One region of the Yinghuangia sp. YIM S10712 genome, then DNA from elsewhere that is predicted to be linked to it. Evidence: predicted binding sites of a transcription regulator. Region 1 holds the regulator's gene; the other holds the start of a gene.
What was found. The regulator HrcA, encoded in region 1, represses chaperone genes, less so after heat shock. The targets are predictions, from matches to a motif close to TTNGCACTCNGNNNNNCNGAGTGCNAA.

Region 1 (7,871 bases):
ATGTCGATGGACATGGCCGTCAGTTCACATCCCGTTCCGCGTCGCCCGAGGTGGTGCTGTGGATCCGCCCGCGGCGCCCGCGGGTCTGGCGTACGTCGTCGCTCTGCCGCTCGGCGTCGTACCGCCCGTAGGCGTCCACGATCCGGCCGACGAGCTGGTGGCGTACGACGTCCTGGCTGCTGAGCCGGCAGAACTCGATGTCGTCGACACCGTCGAGGATGCGCTGCACCACCCGGAGCCCGCTCTCGGTGCCGTTGGGCAGGTCGACCTGCGTGACATCGCCGGTGACCACGACCTTCGAGCCGAAGCCGAGCCGAGTCAGGAACATCTTCATCTGCTCGGCAGAGGTGTTCTGCGCCTCGTCCAAAATGATGAACGCGTCATTCAGGGTTCTTCCGCGCATGTAGGCCAGGGGGGCAACCTCGATGGTGCCGGCGGCCATCAGACGCGGGATCGAGTCGGGGTCGATCATGTCGTGCAGGGCGTCGTAGAGCGGACGCAGGTACGGGTCGATCTTCTCGTACAGCGTGCCCGGGAGGAAGCCGAGGCGTTCGCCGGCCTCGACGGCGGGGCGCGTGAGGATGATGCGGTTGACCTGCTTCATCTGGAGTGCCTGGACGGCCTTGGCCATCGCCAGGTAGGTCTTGCCGGTGCCTGCCGGGCCGATGCCGAAGACGACCGTGTGCCGGTCGATCGCGTCCACGTAGCGCTTCTGATTGAGCGACTTGGGGCGGATGGTACGGCCGCGGTTGGAGAGGATGTTGAGGGTCAGCACCTCGGCGGGCGCCGCGTCGCCGCCGGAGCGGAGCATCGCGATGGAGCGCTCCACCGCTTCGGGGGTCAGGGGCTGGCCGGTGCGCAGGACGAGCATCATCTCGTCGAACAGGCGTTTGATGAGGTCGATGTCGTCGCGGGGGCCGGTCGTGTTGACCTCGTTGCCGCGCACGTGGATGTCCGCAGTGGGGAAGGCGTCCTCGATGACCCGGAGGATCGAGTCGCCCGAGCCGAGCAGTGCGACCATCGGGTGCTTCGCCGGGATCACGATCTTGACCTGCGCCTGCTCCGACGTCTCTGCGGATTCCGTGGAGTCCGCGGAACCGTTGGCCTCGGCGTTCCGGTCGGCGCCGCGAGCGTGTCGTGTGGAAGCCATGGGCGGCCTTACGGCCTGATCACGCCTACTTTCCGTTGCTCGGGTGATGGTTGTTTCCTGCGGCAATGGTAGCTCTTCGCCCTTGACGGGCTCGTGGTCTTTTCCGCCCGATGATCATGACTTCCCCGTCTCTCCCCGAGCGGACCGGAGCCGTTTCGGGACCGGGATGCGGTCGAGGTCGGCGGCGACCGCGATCTCACCGTCGAAGTGCTCGCGGGCCTCCGCGAGAAAGGCCTGCGGGTCGTTGTAGCGCTGCGAGAAGTGCGTCAGGACGAGCAGGCGCACGCCGGCGTCCCGGGCCGTTGCGGCGGCCTCGGCCGCGGTCATGTGGCCGTGTGTGCGCGCGAGGTCGGCCTCGGCGTCCAAGAACGTTGATTCGCACACGAACATGTCGGCGCCTTCGGCGAGTTCGGCGACGGCGTCGCAGCGGCGGGTGTCCATCACGAAGGCGACTCTTAGGCCCTTGTGTGGTTCGCTGACCTCGTCGAGGCGCACCACGCGGCCGTCGGCCTCGACGGCGCCCTCGCGTTGCAGGCGCCCCACGTCGGGGCCGGCGATGCCGAGTTCGCGCAGGCGTTCGGGCAGCATGCGGCGGCTGTCGGGTTCGACGAGCCGGAAGCCGTACGACTCGACCGGGTGGGAGAGGCGCCGCGCCTCCAAAGTGAGTTCCGGCAGGGGTACGGAGACACTGTCGCCGTCGAGCGGGTGTTCGTGCAGGACGGCTTCCTCGTGGAAGACGCTGGCATGGTGGAGCCGGTCGAAGAACCGCTGCCCGGAAGCCGGGAAGTACGCCGTGACGTCGTGCGCGACCCGGTCGAGGTTGATGCGCTGGATCACCCCGGGCAGTCCCAGGCAGTGGTCGCCGTGGAAGTGCGTGACGCAGATGCGGGTGATGTCGGACGCCGAGACTCCGGCGTACAGCATCTGGCGCTGGGTGCCTTCGCCCGGGTCGAAGAGCAGCCCTTCGCGGTCCCAGCGCAGCAGGTAGCCGTTGTGGTTGCGGTGCCGGGTCGGCGCCTGGCTGGCCGTGCCGAGGACGACGAGTTCGCGGGGTGACATGGCGACCATTGTGCGGACGCGGGAAGTCGGCCGCGCGGGGTTATTCGCCCGCCGAACGCGCCGGTACGCTCGCGCCATGGCCGAGGCGCGGATGCATCTGCTCGTCATCCACACGACGCGGGTCGCCGCGTGCGTCGACTTCTACACCGGGCTGGGCCTGGAGTTCACGCGCGAGCGGCACGGCGAGGGCCCGGAGCACCACGCGGCCGTCCTGGCCGACGGCGGCGTGTTCGAGATTTATCCGGCCACGCCGGCGCGCGTGACCGGGGCCGTACGCCTGGGCTTCACGGTGCACGGTGGTGCGCTGCCGCCGGGTCGGCACGTGGTCCGGGACCCGGACGGCAGAAACGTGGACGTCCGGTCCGTGTGACCGACGCGCCGCGTCGCGCGTGCGTTCCGGCTTATCCGGGCGGCCAGTTGAGGCCGCGGCCGCCGAGCAGGTGTGCGTGGACGTGGAATACCGTCTGCCCGGCCCCGGCGCCGGTGTTGAAGACCAGTCGGTATCCGTTCTCGTCGAGGCCCTCGTCGGCCGCGACGGCGGCCGCCTCGGCGAGGAGCGTGCCGGCCAACTCCGGCTCGATCACGCCCAGTTCGCCGGCGTTCTGGTAATGCGCGCGCGGGATAACCAGGATGTGGACGGGCGCCTGCGGGTTGATGTCGGCGAACGCGATGACGTCCTTCGTCTCGCGTACGACCGTGGCGGGGACGTCGCCCGCGACGATCTTGCAGAACAGGCAGTCCGCCTCGGGTTCCCCGGCCGCCATGTGTACCTCCTCGTGAGTCACGGTTCGGCGCGATGCTATCGGCCGGCGGGTCAGGCCCAGCGCCCCGAACGGGCCATGACCACAGAAGCCGCCGATACTCCCGCCGTGGACGTGCGCAGCACGGTCGGGCCGAGCCGGTAGGCCCCGGCCCCCGCCTCCGCGAACGCCGCCAGCTCCTCCGGCGCGACGCCGCCTTCCGGGCCCACCACCAGCACAAGGTCTCCCTCGCCGGGCACGTCCAGCGCCGCGAGCGGTTCGCTCGCCGCCTCGTGGAGAACACCGGCGAGCGCGGCCGTGCGAAGCAGTTGTGCGACCTGACGGGTCGTCATGAGCTCGGTGACCTCGGGCAGATGCACGCGCCGGGCCTGCTTGCCCGCCTCGCGGGCGGTCGCCCGCCACTTCGCCAGGGACTTGGCACCGCGGTCCCCCCGCCACTGCGTGACGCAGCGCGCGGCCGCCCACGGCACGATCACGTCGACGCCCACTTCGGTCATCGTCTCGACGGCGAGCTCGCCGCGGTCGCCCTTGGGCAACGCCTGCACGAGGACGAGACGCGGCGCGGGCGGCGGTTCCTCGGCGCGCTCAAGGACGTCGACGTGCAAGGTGTCCTTGCCCTCGACGACCGCGACCGTGCCGCGCACGGACAGGCCGTGCCCGTCGGTGAGCACGATGTCCTCGCCGACGGTGAGGCGGCGGACGGTGACGGCGTGCCGTCCCTCGGACCCGTCCAGCACGACCCTGCGACCGGTGCGCAGGGCCGGGTCGTCGCTGAGGAAGACGGGGGCGCTCATGAAGCACTCCGGTGGTTCGTACGGAAGTTCGCGTCCGCGGGACGAAGCCGCCCCGCGCCCCGGCCCTCGCGGCTACCGGCCGTTGAACGCGTCCTTCAAGCGGGAGAACAGCCCTTGCTGGCCCGGTGAGAACTGTCCCTGCGGGCGCTCCTCGGCGCGCAGCTTGGCGAGCCTGCGCAGCAGCTCCTCCTGCTCGGGGTCGAGCTTGGTCGGCGTCTGCACCTCGACGTGCACGATGAGGTCGCCTCTGCCGCCGCCGCGCAGGTGGGTGATGCCTCTGCCGTGCAGCGGGATCGACTGGCCGGACTGGGTGCCCGGTCGGATGTCGATCTCGGCGACGCCGTCCAGGGTCTCCAGCGGAACCTTGGTGCCCAGCGCCGCCGCGGTCATCGGGAGCGTCACCGTGCAGTGCAGGTCGTCGCCGCGCCGCTGGAAGGTGGGGTGCGGAACCTCGGAGATCTCGACGTAAAGGTCACCCGCGGGGCCGCCGCCCGGTCCGACCTCGCCTTCGCCGGCGAGCTGGATGCGGGTGCCGGAGTCGACGCCGGCCGGGATCTTGACGGTAAGTGTGCGCCGCGCCCGGACCCGCCCGTCGCCCGCGCACTCCGGGCACGGGCTCGGCACGACCGTGCCGAAGCCCTGGCACTGCGGACACGGCCGCGACGTCATGACCTGGCCGAGGAAGGACCGGGTGACCTGGCTGACCTCGCCGCGGCCACGGCACATGTCGCAGGTCTGGGCGGTGGTGCCGGGGGCCGCGCCCTCGCCGTTGCACGTGTTGCAGGTGACGGCGGTGTCGACCTGGATCTCCCGGGTCGTGCCGAACGCCGCCTCCTCCAACTGCACCTCGATGCGGATCATGGCGTCCTGGCCGCGCCGCGTCCGCGAGCGCGGTCCGCGCTGGCTGGCCTGGCCGAAGAACGCGTCCATGATGTCGCTGAAGCCGAAGCCCGCGCCGAAGCCGCCTCCGGCGCCGGCGGCCGGGTTCCCGAGCGGGTCGCCGCCGAGGTCGTACATCTGGCGCTTCTGCGGATCGGACAGGACCTCGTAGGCCGCGTTGATCTCCTTGAAGCGCTCCTGCGTCTTCGGGTCCGGATTCACATCCGGGTGAAGTTCGCGGGCCAGGCGGCGGAAGGCCTTCTTGATCTCCTCAGGCGTGGCATCGCGCCGAACACCCAGGACTTCGTAGTAATCAGTGGTCAACTACGACTCCGCGAGAATCTGTCCGACGTACCGTGCCACGGCGCGTACCGCTCCCATCGTTCCGGGGTAGTCCATCCTGGTCGGCCCGAGCACGCCGAGTTTGGCGAGGGCTTCGTCGCCGCTGCCGTACCCGACGGACACCACCGAGGTGGCGGCCAGCCCTTCGTGCATGTTCTCGTGCCCGATACGCACCACCATCGCCGGCTCGGTGGCCTCACCGAGCAGACGCAGGAGCACGACGTGCTCCTCCAGGGCTTCGAGCACCGGGCGGATCGTCATCGGGAAATCGGTGCCGAACCGGGTGAGGTTGGCGGTTCCCGCGAGGACGACTCGTTCTTCCTGCTGCTCCACCAGGGTATCGAGCAATGTGGCCAGGACGGTGGTGACGATCGGCCGGTCCTCGGCGGTGAAGGACTCGCCGAGGTCCTGGACGAGTTGCGCGACGTCGGCGAAGCGCTTGCCGACCACGATGCTGTTGATGCGGGCGCGCAGATCGGCGAGGAGGTTCTCGCCGACCGGTTCGGGGCCCTCGATGACGCGCTGCTCGACCCGGCCGGTGTTGGTGATGAGGACGAGCATGATCCGCGTCGGGGCGAGTGTGAGCAACTCGACGTGGCGGATCGTGGAGCGGGTCAGCGACGGGTACTGCACGACCGCGACCTGGTGGGTGAGCTGCGCGAGCAGGCGGACGGTGCGTCCCACGACGTCGTCGAGGTCGACGGCGCCGTCCAGGAAGAGCTGGATCGCACGGCGCTCCGGAGTGGAGAGGGGCTTGATCCCGGCGAGCCGGTCGACGAAGAGCCGGTAGCCCTTGTCGGTGGGTACGCGCCCCGCGCTGGTGTGAGGCTGGGCGATGTAGCCCTCTTCCTCCAACGCCGCCATGTCGTTGCGGATCGTCGCCGGGGACACCCCGAGGTTGTGCCGTTCCGCGAGCGCCTTCGATCCGACGGGCTCATGGGTGGCGACGTAGTCCTGCACGATGGCGCGCAACACGTCGAGCTTGCGGTCGTCGAGCACCTGCGCACCTCCCTGACCTGCCTGGCACTCGTCTGCCTGGAGTGCCAGTGTACGGTGACGCCGTTCGGTCCGTACCCTGCCGTCTGTGCAAGGGTCGACGGATGGTACATGCGGAACACATCGGCTGTGACCCCTGGCGGCCTGTCGGACCAGGCGTTTTCGTGGCGCAGGTGCCCGCGCTGAAGCTGAATGTGACCGCTGTCGCGGGGCGCGACGGCTTCGCGCTGATCGACACCGGCTCGTACGAGCGCGAGACGCGTCTGCTGCTCGCCGGGCTTGCGGCGGCCCTGGAGGCGCACGACCTGCCGTACCGCGCGCTGGCCGTGGTCAACACGCACGGTCACTTCGACCACTGCTACGGCAACGCCGAGGTTCTGCGGCAGTTTCCGGACGCGTGTGTGATCGGTCACGAAGCACTGCCGGACTATCTGCGGATCCGGGGCGAAGAGGGACGCACCGACGCTGTGCGCTTCGGGATGCCGGAGGCGGACATGGCCGCCGTGCGGATCGTGCCGCCGACCCGGCTGGTCACCCGCGGAGGAGCCGAGGTGTACGCGGTGGGCAGTGACCGGTCGCTGGTGCTGGAGGCGGTCCCGGACGGGGCGCACACCTGCGCCGATCTTGTGGTGTACGTGCCGCACTGCGGCCTCGTGGTGGCCGGCGACCTGGTCGAGCAGTCGGGGCCGCCGGCCTGTGGCCCCGACTCGTTTCCGTTCACGTGGCCGGACGCGATCCGCGGGGCGCTGGACATCGCTTGCCTGGCGGCGGGCGACGCGGACGGGCCGGACGACACGGGCGGGGTCCGGGGCGTTCTCCCGGGCCACGGCGAGATGGTCGACACCGTGTTCGCCGACGAACAGCGACGCGAGATCGCCGGTGTGGCCGCCGAGATACGGCGCTGGCACGCCCGGGGGCGCTCGGTCGAGGAGGCCGTGGCACGCGGTGCCTGGCCGTGGGACGCCCCTGCGGTCACCGCCGCCGTGACGCGCGGCTATCACCTGCTGGACCTCGCCCCGGGTTCCGCCCGGCGCGCCTGAACGGGTGAACGCGGGCGGCCCGCTAGCGTCGTCTGCCATGCGCAGCAGGAGTTACGGCCCCGACCTGACCCCGCCGTGGAAGAAGCCCGCGCCCGTTCCCGAGGTCGAGGCCGTCCGGGATCTGGTGGTCGAAGAGGTGGAGACGGGGTTCTGCGGTGCCGTCGTGCGTGTGGAGAAGACCCCGGAGGGCTTCACGGTGACGCTGGAGGACCGGCACGGCGCCCACCGGGTGTTCCCGATGGAGCCGCGCGGCTTCATGGTCGACGGGGTCGTGGTGACGCTGGTGCGGCCGGTGGTCTCGCACACGGCTCCGACCCGCTCGGCGCGGACGGCTTCGGGCTCGCTCGCGGTGCCGGACGCCCGCGCGCGAGTGGCCCGGGCCGGGCGCATCTACGTCGAAGGGCGGCACGACGCCGAGCTCGTCGAGCGGGTGTGGGGAGACGACCTGCGCATCGAGGGCGTCGTGGTGGAGTGTCTGGAGGGCGTGGACCATCTCCCGGACGTCGTACGCGAGTTCCGCCCCGGACCGGGACGGCGGCTGGGCGTGCTGGTCGACCACTTGGTGCCGGGGTCGAAGGAGAACCGCATCGCCGCCGAGGTGGCGGGCGGGCCATACGGCGGTGATGTGCTGGTCACCGGGCACCCGTTCGTCGACATCTGGCAGGCCGTCAAACCGTCGGTGCTGGGGATCGCGGCGTGGCCGGATGTGCCGCGCGGTGTGGCGTGGAAGGACGGCGTCAACGCGGGGCTCGGGCGTACGACGTGCACGGGCGAGACGTGGCGGTGGATTCTCGGGCATGTGGCGTCGTTCCGGGATCTGGAGCCGGCGCTGCTGGGCCGGGTGGAAGAG
Region 2 (7,871 bases), on a different contig from region 1:
CGCGTCCACCGGGCCCCGGCGTGCCGCCCGTGCTTCCGTCTCCGTCTCCGTCCGCGCGACCGTCGCCCCCGGCCCCGGCCTGCTTCGCCAGCAGGTCGCGGATCTGTGTGAGGAGTTCGTTGTCGGTCAGCTTCTCCTTGCGCGCCTGCCCCAGTGCTCGGGCGCGGCGCTCCAGGAGGTGGTTCACGGGCAGCACGAAGATGAAGTACACAACGGCCGCGGTGATCACGAATGTCAGCAGCGCCCCGAGCACGGAGCCCCAGAGGATGAAGACGCCCTCCGTGACGTTGCCGGCGGCGTCGGTGGCGCAGGGCCCCTTGACGCAGGTCTTGTAGGCGTCGAGGTTCTTGGTGCCGATGGTGCCGACCAGCGGGTTGATCATGCCGCGGACGAACGCGTTGACCAAGGCGGTGAACGCGGCACCGATGACCACGGCCACGGCCAGGTCGATGACATTGCCGCGCAGCAGGAATTTTTTGAAGCCACCCATCGGTGGTCCCCTCCGTCAAGTGTGGTCTCGAACCGCTGTTCCGTCTCGCCGCGTCGTGTTCGTGGTAGGAACACGTGGTCGCCGCCCGTTCCGAGAATTCGATGAGCGGGTTACTCGGGCGGATATCGCGGTGCTCTCATGCGGAACAACCCGAGGGATTCTGGCTTTCGTCGGCGCCTGCCGCAACCGGCGTCATTTCGGAGCGCCGCGCAAGGTGTACGTCAACGGGGAAGTTGTCGCGGCACCCGCGATGGCCGCTGCGACATCGGGCGGCACCGACAGGATCAACAGCCCACCGTCGCGCCCCTGTTCATCGGCGGGTCGCGCGAGGACGGTGGCGCCGCGCGCGACAACCCGGGCCGGAGCCGGACCGACTCGCGTGCCACCGACCGCGCTTGACACCTCGTCAGCGACAGGACCGGCGAGCACGTCGACGCGGTCCCCGGGACGCAGCAGGCGTGCGGCGTCGGCATCCGCGAACCGCACGGGCAGTGCGACGCCGCCGGGCTCCCCCCGCAACTGCGGCCCCACGAGCCGGACATCGGTGATCGGTTCGCCGCGCCGCACGGCCGCCGCCAAGGCACGTCCCTGCATGTCGGTGTGCCGGCGCAGCACGTGCTGCGGCGCGTTGCCCGGCGGATACCGTGCGACCCGTACGTCCTGCGGTCCGGGCACGGCGCCGGTGTCGAGGTCGCGAACCGCGACGAGCACCGGCACGGTGGGCGGTGGAGCCGGGCGGAGTGTGACAAGCACGCAGGCGAGCGCGCCGGCTGTGGCAAGGGCGGCGAGAAGGCGGCGGTGACGAGCCAGGAAGAGGCTTGCAATCCGTGCTTTTTGACGAGGTGTCAGAGCAGTCGGCCCGGTCGCATCTCGCGACGCAGACCACACGGACGACGTGCCGGACAGGGCAGGGACGGGGGATTTGCTGGTGTGGAACACGGCGACTCCGGAATGCCTTCGGCGGCGAAACGCGCAGAGCGGCGACGTTTCGTGGTTCCACCCTGGGTCACGCCAGTGGTTCGGAGGTGCCCGCTCCTCGCAACTGTGGAAAAGGCCGGATTGTGGAAAACCATGTCACTCCCGCGAGTGATTGCGCCACGCCCGCAATTGTGATTACAGAGCGGATTCGGAGATTTCTCGGGCACACAAAAGCCCTGTGCGGCGTCGGACACGAACGTGTCCGGCCACACAGGGCACACATCCCGATCAGGCGTTCAACGCCCGGGGCCTCGCCGGGCGGCGACGGTTGGCCGCAGGCACGCGGGCTTTGCGCGGCAACGGCTCGACGAACCGTGTCTGCCGCCGCCCAGCGGGCGAACCGAGCGAAGCCGAGAGAAGACGGGGGACGACCTGCGGGCCGGGAGGGCCGCGGTCCCGCTCCTCAATGCGGCCGTACCGCCTCGTCGCCGCCGCACGCGCACGACCGCTTGACCGGCATCGCCGCGACCACGTCGAACAGCAGCGTCCGCAGGCGCCCGACGTTCTTCGCGAAGACTTCGAGCACCTCGGCATGCGTCACGCCGTCGCCGGACTCGACACCCGCGTCCAGGTCGGTGACCAGCGCGATGGCGGTGAAGCACAAGCCCAGCTCACGTGCCAGCACGGCTTCGGGGTGGCCGGTCATGCCGACGATCGACCAGCCCTGTGCGCTGTACCACCGCGACTCGGCGCGCGTCGAGAAGCGCGGGCCCTCGATCACCACGAGCGTCCCGTCGTCCACCGGCGCCCAGTCGGCCGAACGCGCGCACGAGGAGACGACCGCGCGGCCTGCCGGACAGTAAGGGTCCGCGAACGACGTGTGCACCACCGGCGCGGGTGCCTCGTGGAAGTAGGTCTGGACGCGCCCCGACGTGCGGTCGACGAGCTGGTCGGGGACCACGAGCGTTCCCGGGCCCAAATCGGGGCGCAGCCCGCCCACCGCGCAGGGGGCCAGGACCTGGCTCGCCCCGGCCGCCCGCAGCGCCCACAGGTTGGCGCGGTAGTTGATCCGATGGGGCGGAATCGCGTGGTCGCGTCCGTGCCTGGGCAGAAAGGCCACGCGCCGACCGCCGACCACGCCGAAGAACAACGCGTCGCTGGGCTCGCCGTATGGCGTCTCCAGCCGCACTTCGGTGACGTCGTCCAGGAACGCGTAGAACCCGGAGCCGCCGATCACACCGATCTCGGCCGGGGCCACGCCGTCGGGCAGCACGCTCCCGGGAGCGGGAGCGACTGCCTCGGTCACGTCGGTCACATCCGCCACGTCGACACCGGCCGCGTCAGGAAGCGGCGGTGGTCGTGGTCGCCGGCTTCGCCGAAGACGACTTCCCGTCCGAGGACGAGGACGACGAGGACGACGAGGAAGTCGACGATGACGACGAAGACGAGTCGGACGACGACGAGCCGTTCCCGTTGGATGCCGCCGGGGCGGACGACGAACTGGATCCGCCGCGGCTGTCGGTGCGGTAGAAGCCGGAGCCCTTGAACACCACGCCCACGGCGGAGAACACCTTGCGCAGCCGCCCCTGGCAGGCCGGGCACTCGGTGAGCGCGTCGTCCGTGAACTTCTGCACGGCCTCCAGGCCCTCGCCGCAGGCAGTGCACTGGTACTGGTACGTCGGCACGGTCAGGTCCTCCTTCGCAAGACAGGTGTTGGCACTCTCACCTGCCGAGTGCCAATGGTGCAGCATCGGCGGGGCTACGTCCACCGACGTCCGCTTCGCGGGCACCGGTGTCCGCCGTCCGGAGGCCGTGAAAACGCACCGACGGCCGCGTGATCGGCCGATGCGGCGAACGTCGGTAGAACACCGACACGGCCGGAATCCATCCGCCACGACCGCGCGGCCGAGACACACCTGATGCCCGCGTGGTGGATCTCATCGGGCCGGCACGTGTGGTGTGGTGCGTGCGATCGCAAGGGCGCGGGCCCGGAGAGATCCAGCGGACAGAACACCTAGCGCCCGTGCTCCCCGAACCAACCCGCGAGCTTGCCGCCCCGGCTGACCGCCCGCAGCCGCCGTTCCGCCGCGTCCCGCACCGATTCCGTCGTCACGACCAGCAGCTCGTCACCGTGCTGGAGCATCGTCGACGGGCCGGGGACGAAGCTGTCCTCCTCGCCCCGCACGACCAGCGTCACCGCGGCGCCCTTCGGCAGGCGCAGCTCGCTGACCTCCACCCCGTGTATGCGGGACCCGTGCGGCACGTGCACCGACAGCAGGTGCCCGCGCAGCCGTTCGAGTGGCGCCGCCTCGACGCCGAGGTCTTCGGTCTGCGGTTTCCCGCCGAAGCCGACGTGCCGCGCGATCCACGGCAGCGTCGGCCCTTGGAGCAGGGTGAACACGACGACGAGGACGAACGTGATGTTGAACAGCCGTTTGGCGTCGGCCACGCCTTCCACGATCGGAATGGTCGCCAGCACGATCGGCACGGCTCCGCGCAGACCGGCCCACGACAGAATGACCTGCTCGCGCCACGGCACCCGGAAGGGCAACGTCGACGTGACGACCGACAGCGGCCGGGCGAGCAGCAGCAGCACCGTGCCGATGGCGAGCGCCGGAACCACGGCACCGCCCAGTTCGTGTGGATTGACCAGCAGGCCGAGCAGTACGAAGAGTCCGATTTGCGCGATCCAGCCGACGCCTTTCGCGAAGCCGCGCGTCGCCGCCTTGTGCGGCAGCGCCGCGTTGCCGAGGACCAGCGCCGCGAGATAGCACGCGAGGAAGCCGCTGCCGTGGGCCAGCGCACCCGTGGCGTATGCGAGAACGCACAAGGTGATGACCGCGATCGGATACAGGCCGGACGCGGGAAGTGCGATGTGCCGCAGGCCCCAGGAGCCGATCTTGCCCAGTACCAGCCCGATGGCGGCGCCGATCGCGAGTTCGAGGACGATCTCGCCGACCACGATGTGCCAGGGGTGCGATCCGGAGTGCGCGAACGTCACGACGAGGATGACCACCGGCGCGTCGTTGAAGCCTGATTCGGCCTCCAGCATCCCGGTGAGCCGCTTCGGCAGCGGGAGCGTGCGCAGCACCGAGAAAACCGCCGCGGCGTCCGTCGAGGAGACGATCGCGCCCATCAGGATCGCCGTCGTCCAGTTGATGTCGAGCACGAACTTCGCGGTGCACGCGACGATTCCGACGCTCACCCCGACGCCGACGGTCGACAGCATCGCGGCGGCCGGCACCGCGGGTTTGATCTGCTGCCAGTTGGTGCTGATGCCGCCCTCGGTCAGGATCAGCACGAGTGCCGCGTAGCTGAGCGTCTGGGTCAGCTCCGCGTTGTTGTAGTTGATGCCGAAGCCCTCGCCGCCGATCAGCATGCCGAGGCCGAGGTAGATCAGCAGGCTGGGCATGCCGGTTCGGGTCGCGAGGCGCACCGCGACCACGGCGACCAGAAGAACCAGTGCACCGAGGGCGAGAACGTTGTTCAACTCGTCCACGGTCACGAACGGCACCTCCGGTGGTCGTCGGTCCGGCCACCTCGACGATCGGACGCGTCGTCAACAATTGGATATGGCGAGACTGCGATCGCCAGGGCTGCACAAGCTTCCTGACGGACCATTACTTTCGCCTGGCGAATATTTTACCAAAGTGAAGGATCCGTCCCGAAGTCACCGCGTTCCGCTCGCCAAGTACCCCGAAAACGCTGGTCGATCGCGCCCCCGCCGAGCGGCCGGGCCGCGGCTTGCGAGGGCGTCGGTCGTCGCGACCGACTCGGCTCTAAGGTGTCCTTGCCGCACCGATCGTGAAGGATCTTGATGCCCGCCTCGCACACGCCCGGCCCGGACCAGCCCGAGTCGTCCGTACCGGATCTCGCGGACGTTCCAGGCAACCACCCGGCGGACACCGCAGCACCACGAGCGCCGGGCGCCCCTGGCGCCCCCGGTGTCCCGAACGCGGCGGAGCCGCATGCCGCGACTTCCGAGGTGCCCGCCGAGACTCCGCAGACGACCGAGCCCCAGCTTCCCCCCGGCGTGCAACACGTCGCCGAGCGCTCCGCCAAGGCGACCGCCTCGCGCCCCAAGCGCCGCATGCGCCGGCTCCGCAACGCCGCCATCGCGCTAGTGGTCGTGCTCGCGGTCGTCGTCGGCGCGCTCGGCTGGTACGCCTACGACCTCAGCCGCAGGTCGTTCCCCGATCTCGACGGCCGCGTCAAGATCGAAGGCCTGGCCGGCAACGTCGAAGTGCTCCGCGACAAGAACGGCATCCCGCAGATTTACGCCGACACCCCGGAAGACCTCTTCCGCGCCCAGGGCTACGTGCAGGCCCAGGACCGTTTCTGGGAGATGGACGTACGCCGCCACATGACCGCCGGGCGGCTCTCGGAGATGTTCGGCTCGTCGCAGGTCGACAACGACATCTTCCTGCGCACCCTCGGCTGGCACCGCGTCGCCCAACAGGAAGTGGACAAACTGACCCCGGAGGCGCGCGCCTACGTCGAGGCGTACGCCGCCGGCGTCAACGCGTACCTGAAGGGCCGTGACGGCGACGAACTGTCCTTCGAGTACACGCTGCTCGGCTTCGTCCACGACGACTACAAGCCCGAGCCGTGGACCGCCGTCGACTCGGTCGCGTGGCTCAAGGCGATGGCCTGGGACCTGCGCGCCAACCTCCAGGACGAGATCGACCGCGCGCTGCTGTCGGAGAAGCTCACCGTCAATCAGATCGACGAGCTGTACCCGCCGTACCCGTACGAGCGCAACCAGACGATCGTGACCGGCGGCGCCGTCGTCAAGGAGGGCAACCCGACGGTCGAGACGTTCCGCCAGGACGCAGCACCTGTCGTGCCGTCCAAGAGCGCATCCGCCGCCCTCACCGAACTCTCGAAGACCCTGGAGCAGTTGCCGCCGATCTTCACCGACCGCTCGTCGGGCGTCGGCTCCAACTCCTGGGTGGTGTCCGGCAGCCGCACGACCACCGGCAAACCGCTGCTGGCCAACGACCCGCACTTGTCGGCCTCGCTGCCGTCGGCCTGGTACCAAATGGGCTTGCACTGCCGCGTCGTCGGCCCGCAGTGCGCCTACGACGTGTCCGGCTACACCTTCGCCGGCATGCCGGGCGTGATAATCGGCCACAACCAGAAGATCGCGTGGGGCCTGACCAACCTGGGCGCCGACGTCACCGACCTGTATCTGGAGAAGGTCACCGACACCGGGTACCTGTACAACGGCGCCTACCAGCCGTTCGACGAGGTCCGCACCGAGGTCGTCAAGGTCTCCGGCGGCGACGACCGCACCATCACCGTGCGCTCCACCAGGCACGGGCCCATCCTGTCCGAGGCGTCCGACGAGATGGAGGATGTCGGCAAGGACGCCCCGATCCCGGACCCCGGGCCGCAGCGCGAGGACGGGTTCGCCGTCGCCCTCCGCTGGACCGCGCTCGACCCGGGCACGACGATGGAGTCGGTGTTCCAGCTCAACCGCGCCACTGACTGGAATTCGTTCCGCGAGGCGCTGCGCTCGTTCGAAGTGCCGTCGCAGAACGTCGTCTACGCCGACGTCGAGGGCAACATCGGCTACCAGGCCCCCGGGCGCATCCCGATCCGGCTCGCCGGCGACGGCCGCTGGCCCGCCTACGGCTGGGACCCGAAGTACGAGTGGGACAGCATGATCCCGTTCGATTCCCTGCCGAACACCTTCAACCCGCCGGAGGGCTTCATCGTCACCGCCAACAACGCGGTCACGACACCGACTTACCCGTACACCCTGACCACGGACTGGGGGTACGGATCGCGCAGCCAACGCATCATCGACATGATCAACACCAAGCCCAAGATCGACCCGCAGGCCATGGCCGACATGCAGATGGACGACCGCAACCCCATCGCAGACACCTTGGTTCCGTACCTGCTGGCGGTCGAGGTCGACGACCCCTGGGTCCGCGAGGCGCAGAACCTGCTCAAGGACTGGGACGCCCGCCAGACGTCCGACTCCAAGGCCGCCGCCTACTTCAACGGCGTATGGCGCCAACTGCTCATGCTCGCGTTCGGCGACAAGATGCCGTTCTCGGTACGCGCAACCGGCGACTGCCAGTTGGACCCGACCAACGGCAAGACCAACTGCGGCGAACGCGACGACAACACCGCCCTGCCCGACGGCGGCGACCGCTGGTTCGAGGTCGTCCGCAATCTGCTGTCGGACGCCGAAAGCCCCTGGTGGAACATCTCCGACGACCCCGGCACGATCACCACGCGCGACGCGCTCCTGCTCAAGGCGATGACCGCCGCCCGCAAGGAGCTCACCGCCAAGATGGGCAAGGACATCGACACCTGGAGCTGGGGGCGCCTGCACACGCTGGAGCTGAAGAACCAGACCCTCGGCACCGACGGCCCCGGCATCGTGCAGTGGATGCTCAATCGCGGCGAATACGAACTCGGCGGCGGTGAAGGCCTCGTGGACGCGACC

Region 2: ACRX5W_RS10025 (FmdB family zinc ribbon protein) is a predicted target of HrcA. The motif match lies at 3,122-3,148, and genes of this name have one in related genera.

The regions. Positions count from the first base shown of each region.
Region 1 is NZ_JBPKBI010000002.1:397,332-405,202, reverse strand. Features, by position in the region: gene ybeY (rRNA maturation RNase YbeY) at 1-14, opposite strand, end outside; gene ACRX5W_RS07225 (PhoH family protein) at 20-1,150, opposite strand; gene ACRX5W_RS07220 (ribonuclease Z) at 1,265-2,209, opposite strand; gene ACRX5W_RS07215 (VOC family protein) at 2,286-2,579, shown strand; gene ACRX5W_RS07210 (histidine triad nucleotide-binding protein) at 2,611-2,973, opposite strand; gene ACRX5W_RS07205 (16S rRNA (uracil(1498)-N(3))-methyltransferase) at 3,024-3,764, opposite strand; gene dnaJ (molecular chaperone DnaJ) at 3,837-4,967, opposite strand; gene hrcA (heat-inducible transcriptional repressor HrcA) at 4,968-5,984, opposite strand; gene ACRX5W_RS07190 (MBL fold metallo-hydrolase) at 6,146-7,021, shown strand; gene ACRX5W_RS07185 (DUF3097 family protein) at 7,059-7,871, shown strand, end outside.
Region 2 is NZ_JBPKBI010000003.1:140,792-148,662, reverse strand. Features, by position in the region: gene mscL (large conductance mechanosensitive channel protein MscL) at 1-490, opposite strand, end outside; gene ACRX5W_RS10035 (SAF domain-containing protein) at 683-1,243, opposite strand; gene ACRX5W_RS10030 (S-methyl-5'-thioadenosine phosphorylase) at 1,872-2,714, opposite strand; gene ACRX5W_RS10025 (FmdB family zinc ribbon protein) at 2,749-3,093, opposite strand; gene ACRX5W_RS10020 (potassium/proton antiporter) at 3,423-4,913, opposite strand; gene ACRX5W_RS10015 (penicillin acylase family protein) at 5,499-7,871, shown strand, end outside.